3 regions of the Micromonospora sp. DT178 genome follow, and region 1 is predicted to be linked to each of the others. Evidence: riboswitches for the same ligand, from Rfam matches in the RefSeq annotation. Region 1 holds a riboswitch; each other region holds the start of a gene.
What was found. A riboswitch is a leader RNA that binds a small molecule or an ion and turns the genes downstream of it on or off. The one in region 1 is predicted to bind cyclic di-AMP.
Positions count from the first base shown of each region.

Region 1 (7,048 bases):
GGGTGGCCACCGGCACGCCCAGCTCCTTGAGCTGGGCGTCGGTGACCATGGGGTCGTGCTCGCCGCGGGCCAGCAGCACGGGCACGTCGGTCGCGGCCAACAGTGCGGGCAGGTCCGGCGCGCCCACGCCGAACGCGGCCGGGTCCATCGCCAGCCGCCAGCGGCCGTCGACCTGCCGCAGCCCGGCCTCCGCGACGGGATGGTCCGGGGCGAAGAGCCCGGTCAGTCCGGCCACCCGCAGGTAGCGGCGGGCGGCCTCGTCCCGGCTGGCGAACCAGGTCACCGGCCGGGCCGCCAACTCACCCGCCTTCGCCAGCTCCGCCGGCGACCAGACGGCCTTGATACCGAGCCCGACCACGGCGTCGACGGGCAGCCCGGCGCTGCGGGCGGCCAGTGCCAGCCCGACCACCCCGCCGAGGGAGTGCCCCAGCACGACGAGCCGGTCCCCCGCCGCGAGCCCCGCGGCGATCCGCGCGGCCAGCCCCGGGAACGAGTACTCCGGCAGCGGCGGCGACCAGCCGTGGCCGGCGAGGTCCGGCGCCAGCCACCGCCCCGCCCACCGGCGCTCCAGCAGCGGCGCCCAGGGCAGCCACACGTCGCCGGTCGTACCCATGCCGTGCAGCAACAGGAGCACCCGCCGGCCGTCCCGGTCACCCGACTCATCGACCATGGGCGCAGTGTGCCACCCACCGGACGCCGTGGGCGAGGGCCGTGACCCGGACACGACACCGGGCGCCGACCCCCGGAATCCGGGGGCCGACGCCCGACGGTGTCGCTCAGGCGGAGTAGCCGCGGGTGGCGGCCCAGTTCGCCAGGGCGATGGTGCTGATCCAGTACGAGGCGGTCGCCGGGTTCGCCGAGTCGGCGATCTTCACCAGCCGCCCCTCGTCCTGGTAGCCGACAACCGCGATGTAGTGGCCGCCGGGGAAGGAGTGCCAGCCGCCGTCGGTGTCCGTCGCGCTGCCGGCGACGTTGACCACGACGCCCCGCCCGTCGGCGATGGCCGCGACGACGTCGGCCTGCAGCCGGTCCATCTGGGCCGGGGTGGCCGCGCCACCAGGGATCATCCGGGTCCGGTACGGGTCGCCCTTCACCACCGCGTTCAGCACGCGGGTGGTGTCCTGGGCCGAGTCGGTGCCCATCTGGTCGGTACCCAACTGGGCGCCGAGGGCGTCCTGGCTACGCGCGATGCCGGCGGCGCTGAGGGCGTGCCGGACGGCCGCCGGACCACAGTTGTAGAAGGTGGTCTGGGCCTGGTAGTCGTAGTCCAGGGTCTTGGCGGCCGGGGGCTTCGGCGGCTCCGGCTTGCGGGTCAGGTCCGGGTCCGGGGCGGCGCTGGAGGCGCTGGCCGACGGGGCGGCGCTGGACGCGGCCGGGGCGGCGCTGGACGGGGCGGTCGCGACCCTGGCCTGGCTGCGCGAGGCCGCGGTGTCGTCCCGCAGTTCGGTCGCGGCCACCGGGGCCTGCGCGGCGGCGGGGGCCTCGTCGGCTCCGGCCAGCAGCGCGCCCGTGCCCGACGCCAGCACGAGCGCCGCGGCGGACGCGGCGGCCAGCTGGTACGGACGCTCGGACGTGAGGCGACGCAGCTGTCGCTTGAGGTGGTGCTTCACGGTTTCCTCCACGGGCTCGGGGGTGAGCGGCCGTCGGTCCGCGCCGAGGCAGAACGGACCGACCGCGCGGACGGGCGTCCGGGCGGGTGGTGGACCACTCAGGGGATGCGCCCGGGATGCCGGGCGACGGACGGTGACCGGTGGGTCAGCTCGTGACCTGCGGGCGGACGAGCGCGGGCACCGCGGCGCCGTGGAGACGGCGGAACAACCGAGGGGTGGACGGGTGTGGCATGAGGATGGAACTCCTTCCGACACCGCCGACCGGGTTAGCTGACGGATTCGGGCGGGAAGAACGCCCTACCACGGGCCCACGGCCCACGGATTCACCCCAACAAGCACTGGGTCCCCGGTTCGTCGTTCACGATTAGGCGGGTCGGCGCGGCGTCGCCTCTGGCGATCGGGTACCGCACCGGACGCGCCGACATTACTGGCCGTTCCGCGCCCTGCCAACCCCGTCCCACCTGCTTAAACCTTGATCGGGAGACAATTTTGCGGGCACTTCGCCACTGACGCGACTCAATGGGACGACCGTTTCTGCGGGCACCCCCGGGTGACAACGGGACGAGTGGCGGACATCGGCGCCGAAACTCCGGCGGGAATCGACCGGGCCGCGCCGGATGACCGGTTCGCCGACGGGGTGACCGGCGTCACCCAAACGGTCGGGATTTCGTCGGCGGGCCCTGCGGTCGAGCGGGCCGAGCTGAAGCGGCTGGTGGAGGCGCCGGGGCGGTCAGCGCGAGTCGACGTACGCCGGTCGGTGGTCGTCGTGCGGATCGGCGGCCCGGGGGCGCGGCACGGCGTTGCCCCGCTCCCCCGGCGGCGTCGCCCCGGGGCCGCCGGAGTGCGTCCCGGCGTCGCCCCCGTCCCGCGGCGTCGCCCGGGCCGGCCTGCGCGGGGTGAGCAACCGCATCATCGGCGTCTCGACGACCCGGTGCAACAGGCCGGCCAGGGCCAGGTTGACAAGCAGGAAGCCGAGCACCACCGCCGGCCCCCGCCAGCCGGTGAAGCCGACGCCCCAGTCGCCGGTGAGCCGCAGGACGGTGATCATCACCAGGACGTGCACCAGGTAGAAGGCGAAGGAGACCTCGCCCAGCCAGATCATCGGACGGGACCGCCACGGCGAGCGCCGCCCGCGCACGTCCGCGTCCGCCGCCGCGGCGATGACCAGGATGTACGCCACCGAGAGCAGCGCCGCCCACAGCTCGGCGCGGACCCACTGCGCGGCGACCACCCAGGTCGCCACGAAGACCAGGCTGGCCAGCGGCAGGCCCGGCCCACGCCACCGGCCGCGCCGCATCAGCTCGGCGGCGGCCACGCCCATCCAGAACTCCAGCGACCGCACCGGCGGGAAGATCTGGGTGAACCACCAGCGGCTCTCCTCCGGCACCAGCGCCTGGGCCGGCCAGAGCGCCAGGATGAGCAGCGGCACCGCGACCACGACGGCCCACAGCGCCCACGGTCGGGCCCGGCGGATCAGCGGCAGCGCCAACGGCAGGCAGAGGTAGAAGAAGAACTCGCAGGACAGCGACCAGCTGACGGTGTTGATGCTGTAGAAGTGGCCCGGCCGGGGGTCCCACGCCTGCAGGAGGAACAGGTTCTCCACCGCGACGAACCGGTCCACGGGGTCGGCGAACCAGGCCGCGACCGCAAGGGCCGCCGCCCACAGCACCACGTGGCTCGGCCAGATCTTGGCCACCCGGCGCCGCCAGAACGCCCGACGGGTGTCGGTGGGTCGGGCCGACCAGACCAGCACGAAGCCGCTGAGGATGAAGAAGAACTGCACGCCCGACAGGCCGAGGGCGAAGGCCCAGTCCACGACGGCCTTCTGGCCGGGCTCGGCGATGATGCCCATCGTCGCGACGTGGAACCCGAAGACGAGCAGGGCGGCGACCCAGCGCAGCCCGGTCAGCGACGGCAGGCGGCTGGCCGGGGACGCGGGACGGACGGCCGGCGCGGCGGTCGCGGCGTCGTTCATGCCGGCATCCCGACGATCCGCAGGGTCACCAGCACGTACGTCTCCTCCTCGACCCCGTCCTCAGGCGCCCCGAGGGGCCCCGTGGCGGCCCACCGGTCGGCGCCGCCCCGCCGGGCACCCTACCCGCCGGACCTGAGGCTCTGTTCCGTCCCGTCCATGAGTGCCCGTTCTGTCCCGTGGGGGAGTCCCCGCTCCTGTCGTCCCTGGGTGACCGTTGCGTCCCCGTACGTGACTGCGGGTGGCGGCCATCCGGGTTGCGGCCGATCGGTGGCTAGTATTCCCAGACCCTGAGGTGACGAGAGGCGGGGACGAATGCACCAGCGGATCCTGATGCGGGCGAAGAAGGGCCCGTTCGACGTCTACTCGCCCGAGGAGACGCACGAGCGGAACTGGATCGGCGACAACAATGGCAACCTCGTCTTCAGCCACGCCGCCCACAAGCTCCTGCGCACCGCCACCGCCGAGATCACCTCGACCGAGTTCAGGATCAACCCGCGCGACGCCGACATGATCAACGAGCGGTACGACGTCTACGTCGTACCGCTCGCCAACGCCTTCCGCCGCAGCTACGCCTCCCGCGTCGAGGCCATGACGAAGCTCATCGAGCAGCTGAAGATCCCGGTGGTGGTGCTCGGGGTCGGCGTGCAGACCGACGTCAACGGCGACCGGGAGTACCTCCGCCCGATCGACGACGTGGTGACCCGGTTCGTACGGGCGGTCCTCGACCGCTCGCACAGCATCGGCGTCCGGGGCGAGATCACCCGGGACTACCTGCGCACCCTGGGCTTCTCGGCCGTCGACGTGATCGGCTGCCCGTCGATGTTCCTGCACGGCGACAGCCTGCGGGTGGAGAAGAGGAAGGCGTCGCTGTCGCCCGACGACAGGCTCGCGCTCACCGTCTCGCCGTACGTCACGTCGATGGCGGAGATCATCGCCCGGCACCACGCCCGGTACCCGAACCTGCGCTACCTGCCGCAGGACCTCAAGACGCTTGGCACGCTGCTCTACGGCGACGCCCCCGGGGACCGGGGCAGGACCAGCAAGATCCCGATCCACACCTCGCACCCGCTGTTCACCGAGGACAAGGTGCGGATGTTCGTCGACCCCTGGACCTGGATGGACTACCTCTCCGGGTTCGAGTTCGCGTTCGGCACCCGCATCCACGGCACCATCACCGCGCTGGTCGCCGGCACCCCCGGCTACCTCTTCGCGCACGACTCGCGCACCCTGGAACTCGCCCGCTACTTCGACATCCCGCACCGGGTGATGAAGGAGGTGCCGGTCGACGTCGACGCCGCCCAGCTCTACGAGGAGGCCGACTACACGGCGCTCAACGCCGGCCACAAGTCGCGCTACGAGACGATGCTGGCCTTCCTCGCCAAGCACGACCTGGGCAACGCCTTCGCCGACGGCGACAGCGCGGCCCGGTTCGACGCGCAGGTGCGGTCCACCACCTTCCCGCCCGCCGTACGCCCGGCCGCCGCGACCGCCCCCGACGCGCTGCTGGAGCGGATCCAGTGGTTGCGCGACCGCAACGTCGAGCTGCGCAAGGAGACGGAGACGCTGCGCGGGCAGCGCCTGCAGGCCCGGGTCAAGCAGGTGATCGGTGGCCGGGTGCGCCGGATGCTGAACCGCTGAGGCGCCGCCTCCTTCCGTACACCTGTACCAACATGGCGGGTACGCTGGGCGGATGACCGGGGCCGCCTACCAGCCGTCGATGTTCGACCTCACCGCCGCCGGACCGTCGCTGAGCCCGCTGGCCGACCGGCTGCGCCGGCACCCGCTCACCCGCGGCGCGTGGGTCGACCATCTGCCCGGCTGGGTCACCGGCTCCGCCCAGGTCTTCGACGTCCTGCTGCGCGACGTCCCCTGGCGGGCCGAGCGCCGCACGATGTACGACGCCGAGGTCGACGTCCCCCGGCTGCTCTGCTGGTACGCCGGGCACCGCCCGCTGCCGCACCCGCTGCTCACCGAGGCGCGCGCCGCCCTCACCCGGCACTACGCCGGCGAGCTCGGCGAGCCCTTCGTCACCGCCGGCATGTGCCTCTACCGCTCCGGCCGGGACAGCGTCGCCTGGCACGGCGACACCCAGGGGCGCTCCGCGCACACCGACACCATGGTCGCCATCGTCTCGTTCGGCTCGCCGCGCTCACTGCTGCTGCGGCCCCGCGGTGGCGGCGACAGCCTGCGCTTCCCGCTCGGCCACGGCGACCTCGTGGTGATGGGCGGCTCCTGCCAGCGCACCTGGGAGCACGCCGTACCCAAGACCACCCGCCCCGTCGGCCCCCGGGTCAGCGTCCAGTTCCGCCCCGCCGGCGTCGCCTGACCCGCCCGACGGGCGGCAACCCACCGTGGGCCGGAACGGCTCCGCCCAGGCCACGCTGCCGTGCCTCTGCCAACCCAGTGGCCGGGCCGAGCCAGGCCACCGGTCGGACCTCTGCCAGCCCGGGGGCTCGGCCTCTGCCAGCCCGAGGGCCGGACCGCTGCCGGGCCACCGGCCGGGCCGCGCCGGGCCTCTGCTAGAAACGACTCCTGGGTTTCACCTGCGCCCCCGTCACCTCTTCACGACGCGAAGGGCGTTCCATGACCCAGTCCTCCACCGAGCCGCGCTCCCGTTGGTCCGCGTGGGCGGTCCACGGCGACGGCCGGTCCATCCGCCCCGGCGACGTGGTCCATCCCGGCGAACGCCTCTCCTGGCCGCGCACCCTCGGCGTCGGCGTGCAGCACGTCGTCGCGATGTTCGGCGCCACCTTCACGGTGCCGCTCATCACCGGCTTCCCGCCGGCCACCACGCTCTTCTTCTCCGGGCTCGGCACGCTGCTGTTCCTGCTGATCACCGGCAACCGGCTGCCCTCGTACCTCGGCTCGTCCTTCGCCTTCATCGCGCCGGTGCTGGCGGCCAAGGCCGGCGGCGACATCGGCCCGGCGCTCGGCGGCATCGTCGTCGCCGGCGTGGCGCTGGCCGCCGTCGGGCTGGTCGTCCAGCTCGCCGGGTCGCGCTGGATCGACGCGCTGATGCCGCCCGTGGTCACCGGGGCGATCGTCGCGCTGATCGGCCTGAACCTCGCCCCCGTCGCCTGGGACGGCGACGGGAGCGGCACCGGCGTGAAGGCCCAGCCGCTGATCGCGGTGGTGACCCTGGCCGCCATCCTGCTCGCCACGGTGGCCTTCCGGGGCTTCCTGGCCCGACTGTCCATCCTGCTGGGGGTGGTGGTCGGCTGGGTGCTCGCCGCCGTGCTCGGCGACCTGGATCCGAAGGCGGTCGACGGGCTGCGGGACGCCGCGTGGGTCGGTCTGCCCGAGTTCCACGCGCCGAGCTTCAGCCTGCGCGCGGTCGTGCTGGTGATCCCGGTGATCCTGGTGCTGATCGCCGAGAACGCCGGGCACGTCAAGGCGGTCGCCGCGATGACGGGCCGGAACCTGGACCGGGACATGGGCCGGGCGTTCATGGGCGACGGACTGG
Region 1 is NZ_JBNCKV010000009.1:114,776-121,823, reverse strand. It holds gene ACLQ22_RS18515 (alpha/beta fold hydrolase) at 1-670, opposite strand, end outside; gene ACLQ22_RS18510 (C39 family peptidase) at 777-1,622, opposite strand; cyclic di-AMP (ydaO/yuaA leader) riboswitch at 1,851-1,991, opposite strand; gene ACLQ22_RS18505 (acyltransferase family protein) at 2,341-3,585, opposite strand; gene ACLQ22_RS18500 (polysaccharide pyruvyl transferase family protein) at 3,898-5,223, shown strand; gene ACLQ22_RS18495 (alpha-ketoglutarate-dependent dioxygenase AlkB) at 5,276-5,911, shown strand; gene ACLQ22_RS18490 (uracil-xanthine permease family protein) at 6,169-7,048, shown strand, end outside.

Region 2 (7,048 bases), on a different contig from region 1:
CCGGCGAGGGCGCGACGCGGCCGCTGCGGACGTGACGCGGGTTCCTTTCCCGCACCGGTCGCGCCGCTGGTTGCGCGCGGGCCGTACCCTCTTGCGGTTGGCCTGGCGCGGTTCGCGCGGTTCGCGTCGCCCGCCGCCGACGTCAGGAGGAGCGAGCGGTGAGCGACCAGACCACCCTGGAACAGGAGATCGCCGTCGAGCAGCGGCATCTCGACCGGGTGTACGCCCGACTGGCCGAGCTGCGCCGGTCGGCGGTCAGCGCCGAGAAGGAGGGCTACCGGCTCGCCCGGGTGGGCAACTTCGGGGCGCTGGTCGAACGGGACGCGATGGTGTTCCACGCCGCGCGGCGGCGGCACATGCTGGACGCCGAGCACGAGGGCCTGGTCTTCGGCCGGCTGGACCTGCTCGACCGGCAGGTGCTGCACGTCGGGCGGCTCGGCATCCGGGACGACGACGCCTCCACCCTGGTGGTCGACTGGCGGGCCCCGGCCGCCGCCGCCTTCTACCAGGCCACCCCCGCGCAGCCGCTGGGCGTGGTACGGCGACGCACGATCCAGTCCTCCGCCGAGCGGGTCACCCGGATCGAGGACGACCTGCTCGATCCGGTCGCCGCGCCCGCCGACATGGCGGTGGTCGGCGACGGCGCGCTGCTGGCCACGCTGTCGAAGGCCACCGGCCGGGGAATGCGGGACATCGTCGCCACCATCCAGCGGGAGCAGGACGAGGCGATCCGCTCCCCCGGCTCGGGCGTGACGATCGTGTCCGGCGGTCCGGGCACCGGGAAGACGGCCGTCGCCCTGCACCGGGCCGCGTACCTGCTCTATTCCGACCGCAGCCGCTTCGCCGGGGGCGGCATCCTGGTGGTGGGCCCCTCCTCGGTCTTCGTCGAGTACATCGCCTCGGTGCTGCCCTCGCTCGGCGAGGACACCGCCACCCTGCACTCGCTGGGCACGCTCTTCGCGGGCATGACCGCCACCCGCACCGATCCGCCGGCGGTGGCGGCGGTCAAGGGTTCGCTGCGGATGCGGCGGGTGCTGGAGCGGGCGACCCGCGACGCGGTGCCGGACGGCCCGACCGAGCTGCGCCTGCTCTACCGGGGCACGCTGCTCCGGCTGGAGCGCCGCGAGCTGGACGACATCCGCGACCGGGCGATGCCCCGGGGCGCCCGGCGCAACGAGGTGCGCCGGGCCGGCTTCGACGGGGTCTTCGCCGCGCTGTGGGCGCAGGCCCGCAAGTTGGGCGTCGGCCGGCTGCCCGAGCAGCGCGCGTTCGAGGACGAGATCGCCGAGCGGCCGGAGTTCCGGGAGTTCCTCAAGGCGTGGTGGCCCCGGCTGCACCCCCGGCACGTGCTGGGCTGGCTGGCCCGCCCGGACCGGCTGCACCGCTACGCCGGGGGGATCCTCTCCCGCGCCGAGATCCGGCTGCTGACCGACGCGTACCGGGGCCTCGACGCCGCCGGGCTGACGATCGCCGACATCGCGCTGCTCGACGAGTTGGACGCGTTGCTCGGCAAGCCGATGCGGCCGGCCCGGGCGAAGCGGGACCCGTTCCAGCTGACCGGCGGGGTCCGCGAGCTGAGCACCTTCGCCGACCGGCAGCGCGCCGCCCGCGACGCGGCCCGGGAACGCCCCGACGACTACCGGGAGTACGCGCACGTGGTGGTCGACGAGTCGCAGGACGTCTCGCCGATGCAGTGGCGCATGATCGGCCGGCGGGGTCGGCTGGCCTCGTGGACGGTGGTGGGCGATCCGGCGCAGACGGCGTGGACGGGGGATCCGGAGGAGCTGACGCGCGCCCGGGACCAGGCGCTGGGCCGGCGCAAGCGACACCACTTCACCCTCACCACGAACTACCGCAACTCGGCGGAGATCTTCGCGGTGGCGGCGGCCGAGATCCGTCGGCTGCACCCGGACCTCCCGCTGCCCAGGGCGGTGCGCTCCACGGGCGTCGAACCGGTCGAGCTGGCGGTGCCGCCGGCGGAGCTGGAGGCCGCGGTGGTGGCGGCGGCCGGCGCGCTGCTCGCCGAGGTCGAGGGCACGGTCGGCGTGATCACGCCGGTGCCCCGCCGCGACGAGGTGGCCGGCTGGCTGGGCGGGCTCGGCGCGCCGCGCCTACAGGTGGTGACCAGCCTGGAGGCCAAGGGCATGGAGTACGACGGGGTCGTCCTCGTCGCCCCGGGCGAGATCCGGGCCGACCCGGGGTCGGGGGTACGGACGCTCTACGTGGCGCTGTCCCGGGCCACCCAGCGGCTGACCACCGTCGACCCGATCGGCTGAGGATCCGTTACTTGCATACATAGCGATGTCAGCATAAATTGAACGCGAATCCGGACCCCCCGAGGGAGGATGGGCGCGTGGGCGCAGGTCATGACCACCATCACGGGTCGGTGGCGAACGCCGCGCACCGCCACCGGGGCCGGCTCTGGGCGGCGTTCGGGCTGCTCGCCGGCCTGATGGTGGTGGAGGCGGTGGCGGCCTTCCGCACCGGCTCACTGGCCCTGCTGAGCGACGCCGGGCACATGTTCACCGACGTGCTCGGCATCGGCATGGCGCTCGCGGCGATCGCCGCGACCCGGCGGGCGGGCGCCGACCCGCAGCGCACCTTCGGCCTCTACCGGCTGGAGGTGCTGGCCGCGCTGGCCAACGCCGCGCTGCTCTCCGGGGTCGCGGTCTACGTCGTGATCGAGGCGGTGCGCCGCTTCGGCGACCCGCCCGAGGTGCTGGCCGGCCCGATGCTCGTGGTCGCCGTGCTCGGCCTGCTCGCCAACGTCGGCGCCTTCGCGCTGCTGCGCTCCGGGGCGAAGGAGAGCATCAACGTCCACGGCGCGTACCTGGAGGTGCTCGGCGACCTGCTGGGGTCACTCGGGGTGATCGGGGCGGCGCTGCTGATCGTCGCCACCGGCTGGTGGTGGGCGGACCCGCTGGTGGCGGTCGGAATCGGCGTGTTCATCCTGCCGCGCACCTGGCGGCTCGGGCGGGCCGCGCTGCGCATCCTGGTGCAGGCCGCGCCGGAACACCTCCAGGTCACCGCAGTGCACGACCGGCTGGCCGCCGTGCCCGGCGTCGCCGAGGTGCACGACCTGCACGTCTGGACGCTGACCTCCGGGATGGAGGTGGCCTCGGCGCACCTGACCATGGCCCCCGGCGCGGAGGTCGGCGCGGTGCTGGGCGCCGCCCGGGCCGCGCTGCACGACGACTTCCAGATCGAGCACGCCACGTTGCAGATCGAGCCGGGAGCGTCGCCCGGGGCCTGTGGGGCGGTCGAGTGGTAATGAGGACAACCTTAAATCTGGGAGAGTATTGTGGCCTTATGCCGGATTTGACTGTTAGTGGACGCGCACCGTCCGTCACCTGCGGTGCACCAGTCACACCGGCACCGGTAGGCTCGGCTTCGGCCTCCGCCAGGCGGCACCCACCGGTGCCGGCGGTGGCCGCCGCCTAATCGCCCGACGGGGCGAACCGGGGAACCAAGTTCGTGGGGTGCATCCGCGTCAGCGGTAGGGATCTTCCGTCCCGAACCCGTCAGCTAACCCGGTCGGCGGCTGACGGAAGGACACGTGTATGCCAGTGATGGCACCCGTACGACGACGTGCCGCCCGCACGGCGGCCCTGATCGCCACGATGCTCGCCCTCGGCGCCGCGGTGGCCCCGGTCACCGCCGCCCCGGCGGCGGCCGCCACCCGCGCCGGCCTGCTCGCCGCGGCTCCCGGCCAGGACGAGGAGGGCGGCACGCCCGCCCTGCGGGCCCAGCTGGAGGCCGCCAGCAAGGGCTACCTCGACGCCAAGCGCGCCCTGGACACGTCGGCCAAGCGGCAGCAGCAGCTCACCGCACAGCTCAAGACCACCGAGGTCGAGCTGACCGCGCGCACCGCCAAGGTCGGCGAGATCGCCGGGGCCGCCTACCGCACCGGCCGGCTCAGCGTGGCGTCCGCCCTGCTCAACAGCAGCTCCCCGGACGGCTTCATGGACCGCGCCGCCGCCCTCGACGCGGTGGCCGCCAAGGAGGACCGGGCCCTGCGCGAGCTCCAGGAGACCCGGGACGAGGCCACCCGCACCAAGCTGGCCCTGGACGGCGAGATCCGGGAGCAGCGCAAGCAGGTCAGCGTGATGGCCAAGCGCAAGGAGCAGGCCGAACGGGCGCTGACGGTCGCCAACCGCGAGCAGCAGCAACAGCGGCAGCAGTCCGCGGGCGGCGGCTCCTCGCCGGGCGGCACGTCGAGCAAGACGGCGAAGGCGGCGCCACGCAACTCCGACGGCTCCTGGCCGCGCGAGTCGTGCAGCGTCAACGACCCCACCCCCGCCAACGGCTGCATCACCCCGCGCACCCTGCACGCGCTCAACCAGGCCAAGGCGGCGGGCTTCACCCGTTACGTCTCCTGCTACCGCCCCGGCGGCTCGGGCGAGCACCCGAAGGGCCGGGCCTGCGACTTCGCGGCCCAGAAGGGCGGCTTCGGCGGCGACGCCACGGGCGGCGACCGGACGTACGGCAACAACCTGTCGGCGTACTTCGTGCGCAACGCCGACCGGCTCGCCGTGCTCTACGTGATCTGGTACCGGCAGATCTGGCTGCCGAGCAGCGGGTGGAAGTCGTACAGCGGAGCCAACGGCGACCCGTCCAGCGACCACACCAACCACGTGCACCTGTCGGTCTACTGACGCCCGCGCCCCGGTGCCCCGCCCGTCGCGGGGTCGCCGGGGCGCACACGGCGCCCGTCGCCTCCGGCCGGGCCTGGCTGCTTCGCGGTCAGCCGGCCGGCGGTCCGGGCGGGTTCGTGTCGAGGGCCGCGGCGAGGCGCGCGGCCAGCCCGAGGTGGGCGGCGCGGGCCTGGCGGAACGCGTAGCCGAAGAGCGGCGCGGGCGCGGCGAGGGTGATCTCGACCTCGATGCGGACCACGCCGTCGGGCTCCGCCCGCAGCCGGGTGTGGTTGCGGACGGTGGTGGCGGGCCACTGGCGGGCCACGGTGACGATCTCGTCCGGATCGTCGACGAGGACGTCGGCGCGGTAGGTGATCGGCAGGCGCACCGGCCCGGCGGCCAACCGATCGGTGATGTCGTAGCTGGCGCGCGCGCCGGGACGGGGCGACACCCGACGGACCCGGACGATCAGCGGGTGCAGGTCCACCTGCCGGGCGGGGTCGGCGAGCAGCGCCGCTGCCTGCGCGAGGGAGCAGCGCGCCTGGACGGTGTAGCTGAAGGAACTTCGCCTGAGCACGCCGTCTCCCAGCGTCGGTGGTCGCCCGATCGTCGCGCATGCCGGGCGCGCTGGCAACGCCGCGCCGATCCCGCCCGGAGTCCGGACGCCCAGCCGCCGATCCCACTACGGTCAGCTGGTGAATGGTCACGGCACGTGTCGGTCGGCGGAGGGCGGGCGCATGAACGGGTACGACGGATGAGCGGGCACGTGATGGTCTTCGCGCCCACGCCCCGGCTGACGGTGACCGTCGACCAGCCCAGCGAGGAGCCGGAGCTGCACCTGCACCCCGGCGGGCAGGGCGTCTGGCAGGCCCGGATGGTGATGTCGCTCGGGGTCGACGTGGTGCTCTGCACCGCCCTCGGCGGCGAGATCGGCCAGGTGCTGGAGCCGCTGCTGGTCAGCGAGGGGGTGAACCTCAAGGTGGTGGTCCGCGACTCCGGCAGCGGCGGCTACGTGCACGATCGGCGCGACGGCTCCCGGCAGGAGATCGTGGACGTGCCCGGCCAGCCGCTCAGCCGGCACGAGCTGGACGAGCTCTACAACCTGGCGCTCGGCGAGGGCCTGCGCGCCACGGTCAGCGTGCTGAGCGGGCCGAACGAGCCGTCGCTGGTCCCGGCCGACCTCTACCGGCGGTTCGCCGCCGACCTCGGGGCCAACGGCAGCCGGGTGGTGGTAGACCTCTGCGGCGAGCACCTCGACGCCGTGCTGGACAGCGGCGTCTTCTTCCTCAAGGTCAGCCACGAGGAGCTGATCGCCGACGGCCGCGCCGACGGCGAGGACGAGGAGCAGCTCACCCGGGCCCTGTACGACCTGCATGCCGGCGGCGCCGAGAACGTGGTGGTGAGCCGGGCCGACAAGCCCGCCCTCGCCCTGGTCGACGGCGAGGTCTTCGAGGTCGAGATGCCCCGACTGGAGGCAGCCGACCCGCGCGGGGCGGGCGACTCGATGACCGCCGGGGTGGCGGCCGTGGTGGCGCGCGGCGGTGACGTGCGCACCGCGATCCGTACCGGCGCGGCGGCCGGCGCGCTGAACGTGACCCGGCACGGCCTCGGCACCGGCCGGCTCGACTCGATCACCGGCCTGGTCGACCGGGTGCGCCTCGTACCGGCCGGCAGCCGGCCGCAGGAGCGGACCAGCCCCGACGAACTGGCCGACCGGGCGGCCGGGCGATGACGCTGCGGGTACTGGTCACCAACGACGATGGGATCGCCGCACCCGGCATCCAGGCGCTCGCGCGGGCGGCGGCGGACCGGGGCCTGGACGTGGTCGTCGCCGCGCCGCTGGAGGAGGCGAGCGGCACCAGCGCCGCGATGACCGCCGTGGAGCGCGACGGGCACGTGGTGGTCCACGAGCACCCGCTGCCGGAGGCGCCGGGGGTGCCGGCGTTCGCGGTCGGCGGCTCCCCCGGTTTCATCGCGCTGATCGCCGTGCACGGCGCCTTCGGCCCCCCGCCGGCGGTGGTGCTGTCCGGCATCAACCGGGGCGCGAACGCGGGACGCGCGGTGCTGCACTCGGGCACGGTGGGTGCGGCCTTCACCGCCGCCGCGAACGGCTGCCGGGCGATGGCCGTCTCGCTCGACGTGCTCTCGGCCGGGGAGGGCACGGCCGCCAGCGGGGGCGCCGCGGTGGCCGCCGCCGCCCGGGTACGCGACGCCGAGCGGCACTGGGCGACGGCCGCCCGGGTCGCCCTGGACCTGCTGCCCCGGCTCACCGCCGGGCCGGTCGAGAGCGTGCTCAACGTGAACGCGCCGGACCTGCCGCACGGCCGGCTGCGCGGGGTACGCCGGGGCACGCTCGCCACCTTCGGCCAGGTGCAGATGACGGTGGCGGAGGCCGGGCACGGCTTCGTCCGCAC
Region 2 is NZ_JBNCKV010000017.1:114,280-121,327, reverse strand. It holds gene ACLQ22_RS25910 (HelD family protein) at 159-2,276, shown strand; gene ACLQ22_RS25905 (cation diffusion facilitator family transporter) at 2,354-3,271, shown strand; cyclic di-AMP (ydaO/yuaA leader) riboswitch at 3,425-3,556, shown strand; gene ACLQ22_RS25900 (coiled-coil domain-containing protein) at 3,570-4,655, shown strand; gene ACLQ22_RS25895 (SRPBCC family protein) at 4,744-5,211, opposite strand; gene ACLQ22_RS25890 (1-phosphofructokinase family hexose kinase) at 5,389-6,366, shown strand; gene surE (5'/3'-nucleotidase SurE) at 6,363-7,048, shown strand, end outside.
Region 2: another riboswitch for cyclic di-AMP. It lies ahead of ACLQ22_RS25900 (coiled-coil domain-containing protein); the one in region 1 lies ahead of ACLQ22_RS18510 (C39 family peptidase).

Region 3 (7,048 bases), on a different contig from region 1:
GTATCTTGCAGTGCGTGTGACGGTGGTGGCAGCCCGCGTCCAGCGTCGGCCCGGGTGACCAGGCCGTTCACGTGCGGAGCGAGGTGTGGGATGAGTCGTCCCGGATCGCCAGGAACTCAACCGGGCCCGGAGCGGACGCTCCCGGTGTCGACCACGGGCGGGGTGCCGGCCGACGTCGGCGCCACGTTCGCCGTCCCGGCGAGTCCCGAGCAGGCGCTCGCCGAGCTGCACGCCGGCAACCGGCGGTTCGTGACCGGCGCCCCGCGCCACCCCAACCAGGACGCCGGGCACCGCGCCGCGGTCGCCGACGGGCAGCACCCCTTCGCGGTGATCGTCGGCTGTTCCGACTCCCGGCTCGCCGCCGAGATCATCTTCGACCGTGGCCTCGGTGACCTCTTCGTGGTCCGCACCGCCGGGCACACCATCGGCCCCGAGGTGCTGGGCAGCGTGGAGTACGCCGTCACGGTCCTGGGCACGCCGCTGGTGGTGGTGCTCGGGCACGACTCCTGCGGGGCCGTCCAGGCGGCGCGTACGGCGGACGCCACCGGCACCCCGCCGGTCGGGCACCTGTGCGCCGTGGTGGACGCCGTGGTGCCGAGCCTGCGCCGGGCCGCCGCCGAGGGGGTGGACGACATCGACCGGATCGTCGACATCCACATCGCGCACACCGTCGAGGCGATGCTGGGCCGCTCCGCCGTGCTCGCCGCGGAGGTGGCCGCCGGCCGCTGCGGGGTGGTCGGCATGTCGTACCGGCTGACCGCCGGCGAGGTGCGGACGGTGGCCTCGGTGCCCGCCCGTGCGGCCGACGCGCCGGAGCCGGCGGCCAGCGCCGCGCTCGCCTGACCTCGCCCGCCGGCAGACCGTCGCGGCGGGCCCGCACGACGACAGAGGGCCGCTCCCGCGTCCGGCGGGGCGGCCCTCTGTGTGCGTGTGGTCCCGGCTAGAGCAGTGACACGTGGACGTGGTCGGTGTGGTTCGACGGGCCGCTGTAGGACTTCCAGCCGGTCGCCGGGAACCAGATCTGCCGGTTCCAGATCACGTAGTAGATGCCGAGCCGGTCGGCGTTGCGGACCAGGAACGCGGTGAGGTTGTTGCCGTACATGTAGGTGTCGTCGTTGTGCCAGGGGGAGAAGCCGCTGCGTTGCAGCGACCAGTCGCAGGCCCGGCCCTTCGGATGCTCGTACGGCCCACCGGAGCGGTAGCAGCCGACGAACCGGTTGAAGCCGGCCCGCTTGACCTCCTTGTACATGTGCAGCGTGCGCGCCGTGATGCAGCCGGAGGTGGTGGGGTCGTTCTCGGTGCAGGACAGGGGCTTCCAGTCGCCGTCGGCGGTGCGCCCCGGCGCCATCTTCGCCACCGGCGAGGTGGCCACCACCTTGCCGCTGGTCAGCCCCCTGCCGCCGACCAGCGCGAGCGCCTTCTCCGCCTCGCGCTTGCCACGGGCCAGTTCGTTCTTCAGCTTCTGCTGCTCGCGGACCTCGGCGTCGACCGCCAGCTTGGCCTGCTCTGCGCGGTCCTTGATCGCGTTGACCTCGGCCAGCTTCTTGGAGTTGACCAGGTTGATCTCGTCGAGGGCGGCGGCGCGCCTGACGAAGGAGTCGGGGCTGGCGGTGTCCAGCAGCATGGACACCGCGCCGATCCGCCCGGTGCGGTAGGACTGGGCGGCGATCTGGCTGACCTGGGGGGCCAGCGCGTCCAGCTCGGCCTGCGCCCGGTTGACCTCCAGGGCCAGCTCGAGCTGGCGCTCTTCCGATTTCTTCAGCTTCGCCTTGGCCTGCACGTAGGACCGGTTGCGGGCCTCGATGAGGTCGTCGAGCAGCTTGGGCTCGTCGTCCCCGTGCCCGGAGGGCTTGGGCGGGGTGGGCGCGGCCGCCGCCGGGAGAGGCCCGGCGAAGACCGCCAGGGCGGCGAGTACGGCCACCACGGGCGTCAACCAGCGGCGTAGGGGTGCCGTCACAGTTTTCCCTTCCGTCGACCGCCGACCGGGTTAGCTGACGGGTTCGGGGCGGAAGTGGCCCCTACCGCTGTCGCGGATTCACCCCACGTACCTGGGTCCCCGGTTCGCCTCGCGGCGATTGGGCGGCGGCACCGCAGGCGCCGCTGCGCGCCTTCGGCGGTGACCGGCAGCGAGGTTACCCGAGAACACTCCCGGGGATCTACGTCCCTAAGCCGACTAAATGCGTTATTTCGTAATGGCGGACGGTGAGCAGTGACGCGTTTATCAGGCCGTACGTCCTGTTCGGTCACGCTGAGGAGTGTCACCATGCGGTGTCCGTGCTCCTGTCCCGGTCGGGCCATCCGGCGGGAGCGGCGGACGGCGTGTCTCCGCGCGGCCCGCTGAGGGCCTCCAGCGCCTCGGACCGGTCGGCGGCCGGCCGGGGCGTCGGTGCGGGCGCGGCGCGGTCGGTGGCGTCCCCGCCGCGGCGGCCGGCGGTGGTCACCAGGGCCGCCAGCCCGGTGGTCAGTGGCACGGCGGCGATCAGGCCCAGGGTGGCGACCGCGCTGCGGACGATCTCCTGGGCGAGGAACTCGCTGGTGAGAAGTTGGGTCACCGCCCGCGAGTCGGCCGTCAGCAGGAGCAGCACCGGCAGGGAGGCGCCGGCGTACGCCAGCACGATGGTGTTCACCGTCGAGGCGATGTGCGCCCGGCCGACCCGGGTCGCCGCCCGGTAGAGCTGCGTCCGGGACAGCCCGGGGTTGGCGTGCGCCAGCTCGGTGACCGTGGCGGCCTGGGTCACCGTGACGTCGTCCAGCACCCCGAGGGAGCCGATGATGATCCCGGCCAGCAGCAGCCCGTGCAGGTCGACGTCGGCCTGGTACATCGACAGCGTGGTGGCGTCCTCGGAGCCGAATCCGGTCAGGTGGGTCGCGGCGGTGGCGATCGTGCCGAGGACGCCGGTCAGCACCAGGCTGCCCAACGTGCCGAGCACGGCCACCGAGGTCTGCGCGGTCACGCCGTGGGTCAGGTAGAGCACCACGAACATGATCAGCGCGGCGCCGACGACCGCGACCAGCAGGGGCGGGCTCCCGGCGCCGATGCCCGGCAGCACGAAGGTCAGCAGGATGGCGAAGCTCGCCGCCAGGCCGGCCAGCGCGGCCAGCCCGCGCCACCGTCCGAAGGCGACGATGGCGGCCGCGAAGAGCGCCACCAGCCAGACCAGCGGCTTGCCGCGCTGGTGCTCGGCGATGTTGTAGGTGCTGGCCGTGGGGTCGGCGGGGTCGGTGAGCTCGACCAGGATGATCTCGTCGTCCACGGCGACGGTCGGCGCGCCGGGGCCGGCGGGCACCGGCGTCTCCACCTGCTGGCCGGCGTCGGGACCGTCCTGCACCCGTACGGTGACCGTGCCGCAGGGACCCTGCGACCCGCCGGGACTCCCCTCCGGAATCTCCGGGGTGGGCGGGCACGGCTCCGTCACGACCCGCGTCACCGTGCCGTGGTAGCGGGGCGCGTCGGTGCCGGTCGGCGGGTCGGGCGCGTCCCACGGCCACAGCACCAGGGCGGCGATCAGCGTGGCGACGAAGAGGGGCACCACCGTCGCGACGAGGATCCGCCGCACCCTCGGCGGGGCGGACGGAGCGGGACGGGTGTGGTCGGCGCCCAACGAGTTTCTCCCAACGAATCCAGGGCGGGGTACGTGCCGGCGGGCCGGTCGGTTCACCCGTCGCCGCGTGGCGGGACGGGGATCGCTTCCGTGTGGCGGCGCGGTCACGTACCGCGGTCCCGGGCCTCCGTCCGGTCGCGGGTGGTCGGTGTTGCCGCCCGGCGGGGCGCGCGGGGCGGGCGGTGCGGAATCCGGAGGGCCACCGGCCGAATGGTAGCCACCCCGACATCCGGGCGCAGGTCGTGCGGGTGATGTCGGGGTGTGGCGTCGCCGTGTGCCCGCGTCTCGTCGCGGGGCCGAGGGGCGGGGCGGGTCAGCCGCGCTTCATCAGGCGGCCGACGGCGGCCATCATCTCGGTGGCCATCTCGTCGGCGCGCCCCTCGGCCGCGCCCTCGTGCATGCAGTGCCGGGCGTGCCCGTCGAGCAGGCCGAGCGCGACCTTGTCCAGGGCGGCCTGGATCGCGGAGATCTGGGTGAGCACGTCGATGCAGTAGCGGTCCTCGTCGACCATCTTCTCGATGCCACGGACCTGCCCCTCGACGCGGCGCAGCCGCGCGAGCAGCTGGTCCTTGGTGGCGGTGTATCCCCTGATCGGGGTGGGCGTCGGTGTGGTCATGGGGACGAGGATAGCGTACCCCTCGGGGGTATGGTACGTTCGTTCCTGGCCGGCATACCCCCACCGGGTACCGGTACAAGACACAGGCACCGGTCCGCCTCCGCATTACCCCCGGGGGGTATATGCTGGGGGCGGCGAGAGGAGAGTTCGATGATCACCACGACGTACCAGGTGCAGGGCATGACCTGCGGGCACTGCGCCACCGCGGTCAGCACCGAGGTCGGCGCGATCCCGGGCGTCAGCGACGTCCAGGTCGACGTCGCCGCCGGTCGGGTCACCGTCACCAGCGAGGGCCCGTTGGAAACCGACACCGTGCGCTCCGCCGTCGACGAGGCCGGTTACAGCCTCGTCGGCGCCTGAGATCGGGCACGGGGGAAACGAGGCACATCATGAACACGGCGACGAAGCTGAGCGGTTTCGCCCTCGGCCTCGCGGTGGTGTTCGGCGCGACGTACGGGGTCGGTCGGGTGGCCGACCCCGTGGCGCCGCCCGCCGAGGCCCCGCACGAGGCCGGCGGGGGGCACGGCGAGGACGGCGGAGCCGGACACGGGGGCGACAACGGCGCGGCGGGGCACCTGCCCGGCGGCCTGCTCGTCTCCGACCGTGGCTACACCCTGCGTCCGGTGGACGCCCCGGCCGGGCAGTTCGCCTTCCAGGTCACCGGTCCGGACGGCCGGGCGGTGACCGCGTACGACGTGGCGCACGACAAGCGCATGCACCTGATCGTGGCCCGCCGCGATCTCTCCGGCTTCCGGCACGTGCACCCGGAGATGGCGCCCGACGGCACCTGGCGGGTCGACTCGCCGCTCGCCGGGCCGGGCGTCTGGCGCGCGTTCGCCGACTTCACCCCGACCGGGGGCGAGGCGCTGACCCTCGGCGTCGACGTGAGCGTCCCCGGCGCGCTGACCGCGCGGCCCCTGCCCGCGCCGGCGACCAGCACCACGGTCGACGGCTACACCGTCACGCTCGCCGGCGCCCCGCAGCCCGGCCGCACCGCCGAGCTGACCCTGACCGTGAGCCGCGACGGCGCGCCGGTCACCGACCTGGAGCCCTACCTGGGCGCGTACGGCCACCTGGTGGCGCTGCGCCAGGGCGACCTGGCGTACCTGCACGTGCACCCGCACGGTGAGCCGGGCGACGGGCGGACGCGGCCCGGCCCCGAGGTGAGCTTCTCGGCGGAAATGCCGTCGGCGGGCGCCTACCGGCTCTACCTGGACTTCAAGCACGGCGGCGTCGTGCGTACCGCCGAGTTCACCGTCGTCGCCGGCAGCCCGACCGCGCCGGGTGTCCCGGCCACGACCGGCTCCCCGGCGGCGGGCACACCCGCCGCCACGAGCTCCCCGACCGCCGACGCCGGCCACGGCGTCCCCGGTCACGGGCACGACTGACGGGAAGCGTGATGACAACCAAGCCCTTGCTGACGGCGCCGAACCAGATCGAGCTGGCGATCGGCGGCATGACCTGCGCCTCCTGCGCCGCCCGGATCGAGAAGAAGCTGAACCGGATGGACGGGGTGACCGCCACCGTCAACTACGCCACGGAGAAGGCCACCGTCCGGTACGCCGACGAGGTCACCCCGGACGAGCTGATCGCCACGGTGGAGAAGACCGGCTACACGGCGGCCCTGCCGCCCCCGCCCACGCCCGCCGGTGGCGAACCGGCCGCCGAGCCGGTGGACGAGCTGCGCGGCCTGCGTACCCGGCTGTGGGTCTCGGCCGTGCTCACCGTGCCGGTGATCGTGCTGGCGATGGTGCCCGCCTGGCAGTTCGACTTCTGGCAGTGGCTGTCGCTGACCCTGGCCGCCCCGGTCGTGGTCTACGGCGGGCTGCCCTTCCACCGGGCGGCCTGGATCAACCTGCGGCACGGCGCGGCGACCATGGACACCCTGGTCTCGCTCGGCACCCTGGCGGCGTTCGGCTGGTCGATCTGGGCGCTCTTCCTCGGCACGGCCGGGACGCCGGGGATGACCCACCCGTTCAGTCTCGCGATCAACCGCTCCGACGGCGCCGGCAACATCTACCTGGAGGCGGCGGCCGGGGTGACCGTGTTCATCCTCGCCGGCCGCTACTTCGAAGCGCGGGCGAAGCGGACCGCCGGCGCGGCCCTGCGCGCCCTGCTCGAACTGGGCGCCAAGGACGTCGCGGTGCTGCGCGGCGGCACGGAGACCCGGATCCCGGTGGACCAGCTCGTGGTGGGGGACCGGTTCGTGGTGCGGCCCGGCGAGAAGATCGCCACGGACGGCGTGGTCGACGAGGGCACCTCGGCGGTCGACGCCAGCATGCTCACCGGCGAGTCCGTCCCGGTCGAGGTCGGCCCGGGCGACTCCGTGGTCGGCGCGACCGTCAACGCGGGCGGCCGGCTGGTGGTCAGCGCCACCCGCATCGGCGGCGACACCCAACTGGCCCAGATGGCCCGGCTGGTCGAGCAGGCGCAGACCGGCAAGGCGGCGGTGCAGCGGCTGGCCGACCGGATCTCCGGCGTCTTCGTGCCGATCGTGATCGCCCTCGCGGTGGGCACCCTCGGCTGGTGGCTCGGCAGCGGGTCGGGCGGCACCGCCGCGTTCACCGCCGCCGTGGCGGTGCTGATCATCGCCTGCCCGTGCGCCCTCGGGCTGGCCACGCCGACCGCCCTGCTGGTCGGCACCGGCCGGGGCGCGCAGCTCGGCGTGCTGATCAAGGGGCCGGAGGTGCTGGAGTCCACGAAGCAGGTGGACACCGTCGTGCTGGACAAGACCGGCACCGTCACCACCGGCCGGATGACCCTGGTGGACGTGGTCCCGGCGGCCGGCGAGGACCGCGCCGAACTGCTGCGGCTCGCCGGCGCGCTGGAG
Region 3 is NZ_JBNCKV010000001.1:38,435-45,482, forward strand. It holds gene ACLQ22_RS00190 (carbonic anhydrase) at 91-843, shown strand; gene ACLQ22_RS00195 (coiled-coil domain-containing protein) at 941-1,957, opposite strand; cyclic di-AMP (ydaO/yuaA leader) riboswitch at 1,961-2,092, opposite strand; gene ACLQ22_RS00200 (YibE/F family protein) at 2,259-3,602, opposite strand; gene ACLQ22_RS00205 (metal-sensitive transcriptional regulator) at 3,916-4,218, opposite strand; gene ACLQ22_RS00210 (heavy-metal-associated domain-containing protein) at 4,369-4,578, shown strand; gene ACLQ22_RS00215 (hypothetical protein) at 4,608-5,606, shown strand; gene ACLQ22_RS00220 (heavy metal translocating P-type ATPase) at 5,618-7,048, shown strand, end outside.
Region 3: another riboswitch for cyclic di-AMP. It lies ahead of ACLQ22_RS00195 (coiled-coil domain-containing protein); the one in region 1 lies ahead of ACLQ22_RS18510 (C39 family peptidase).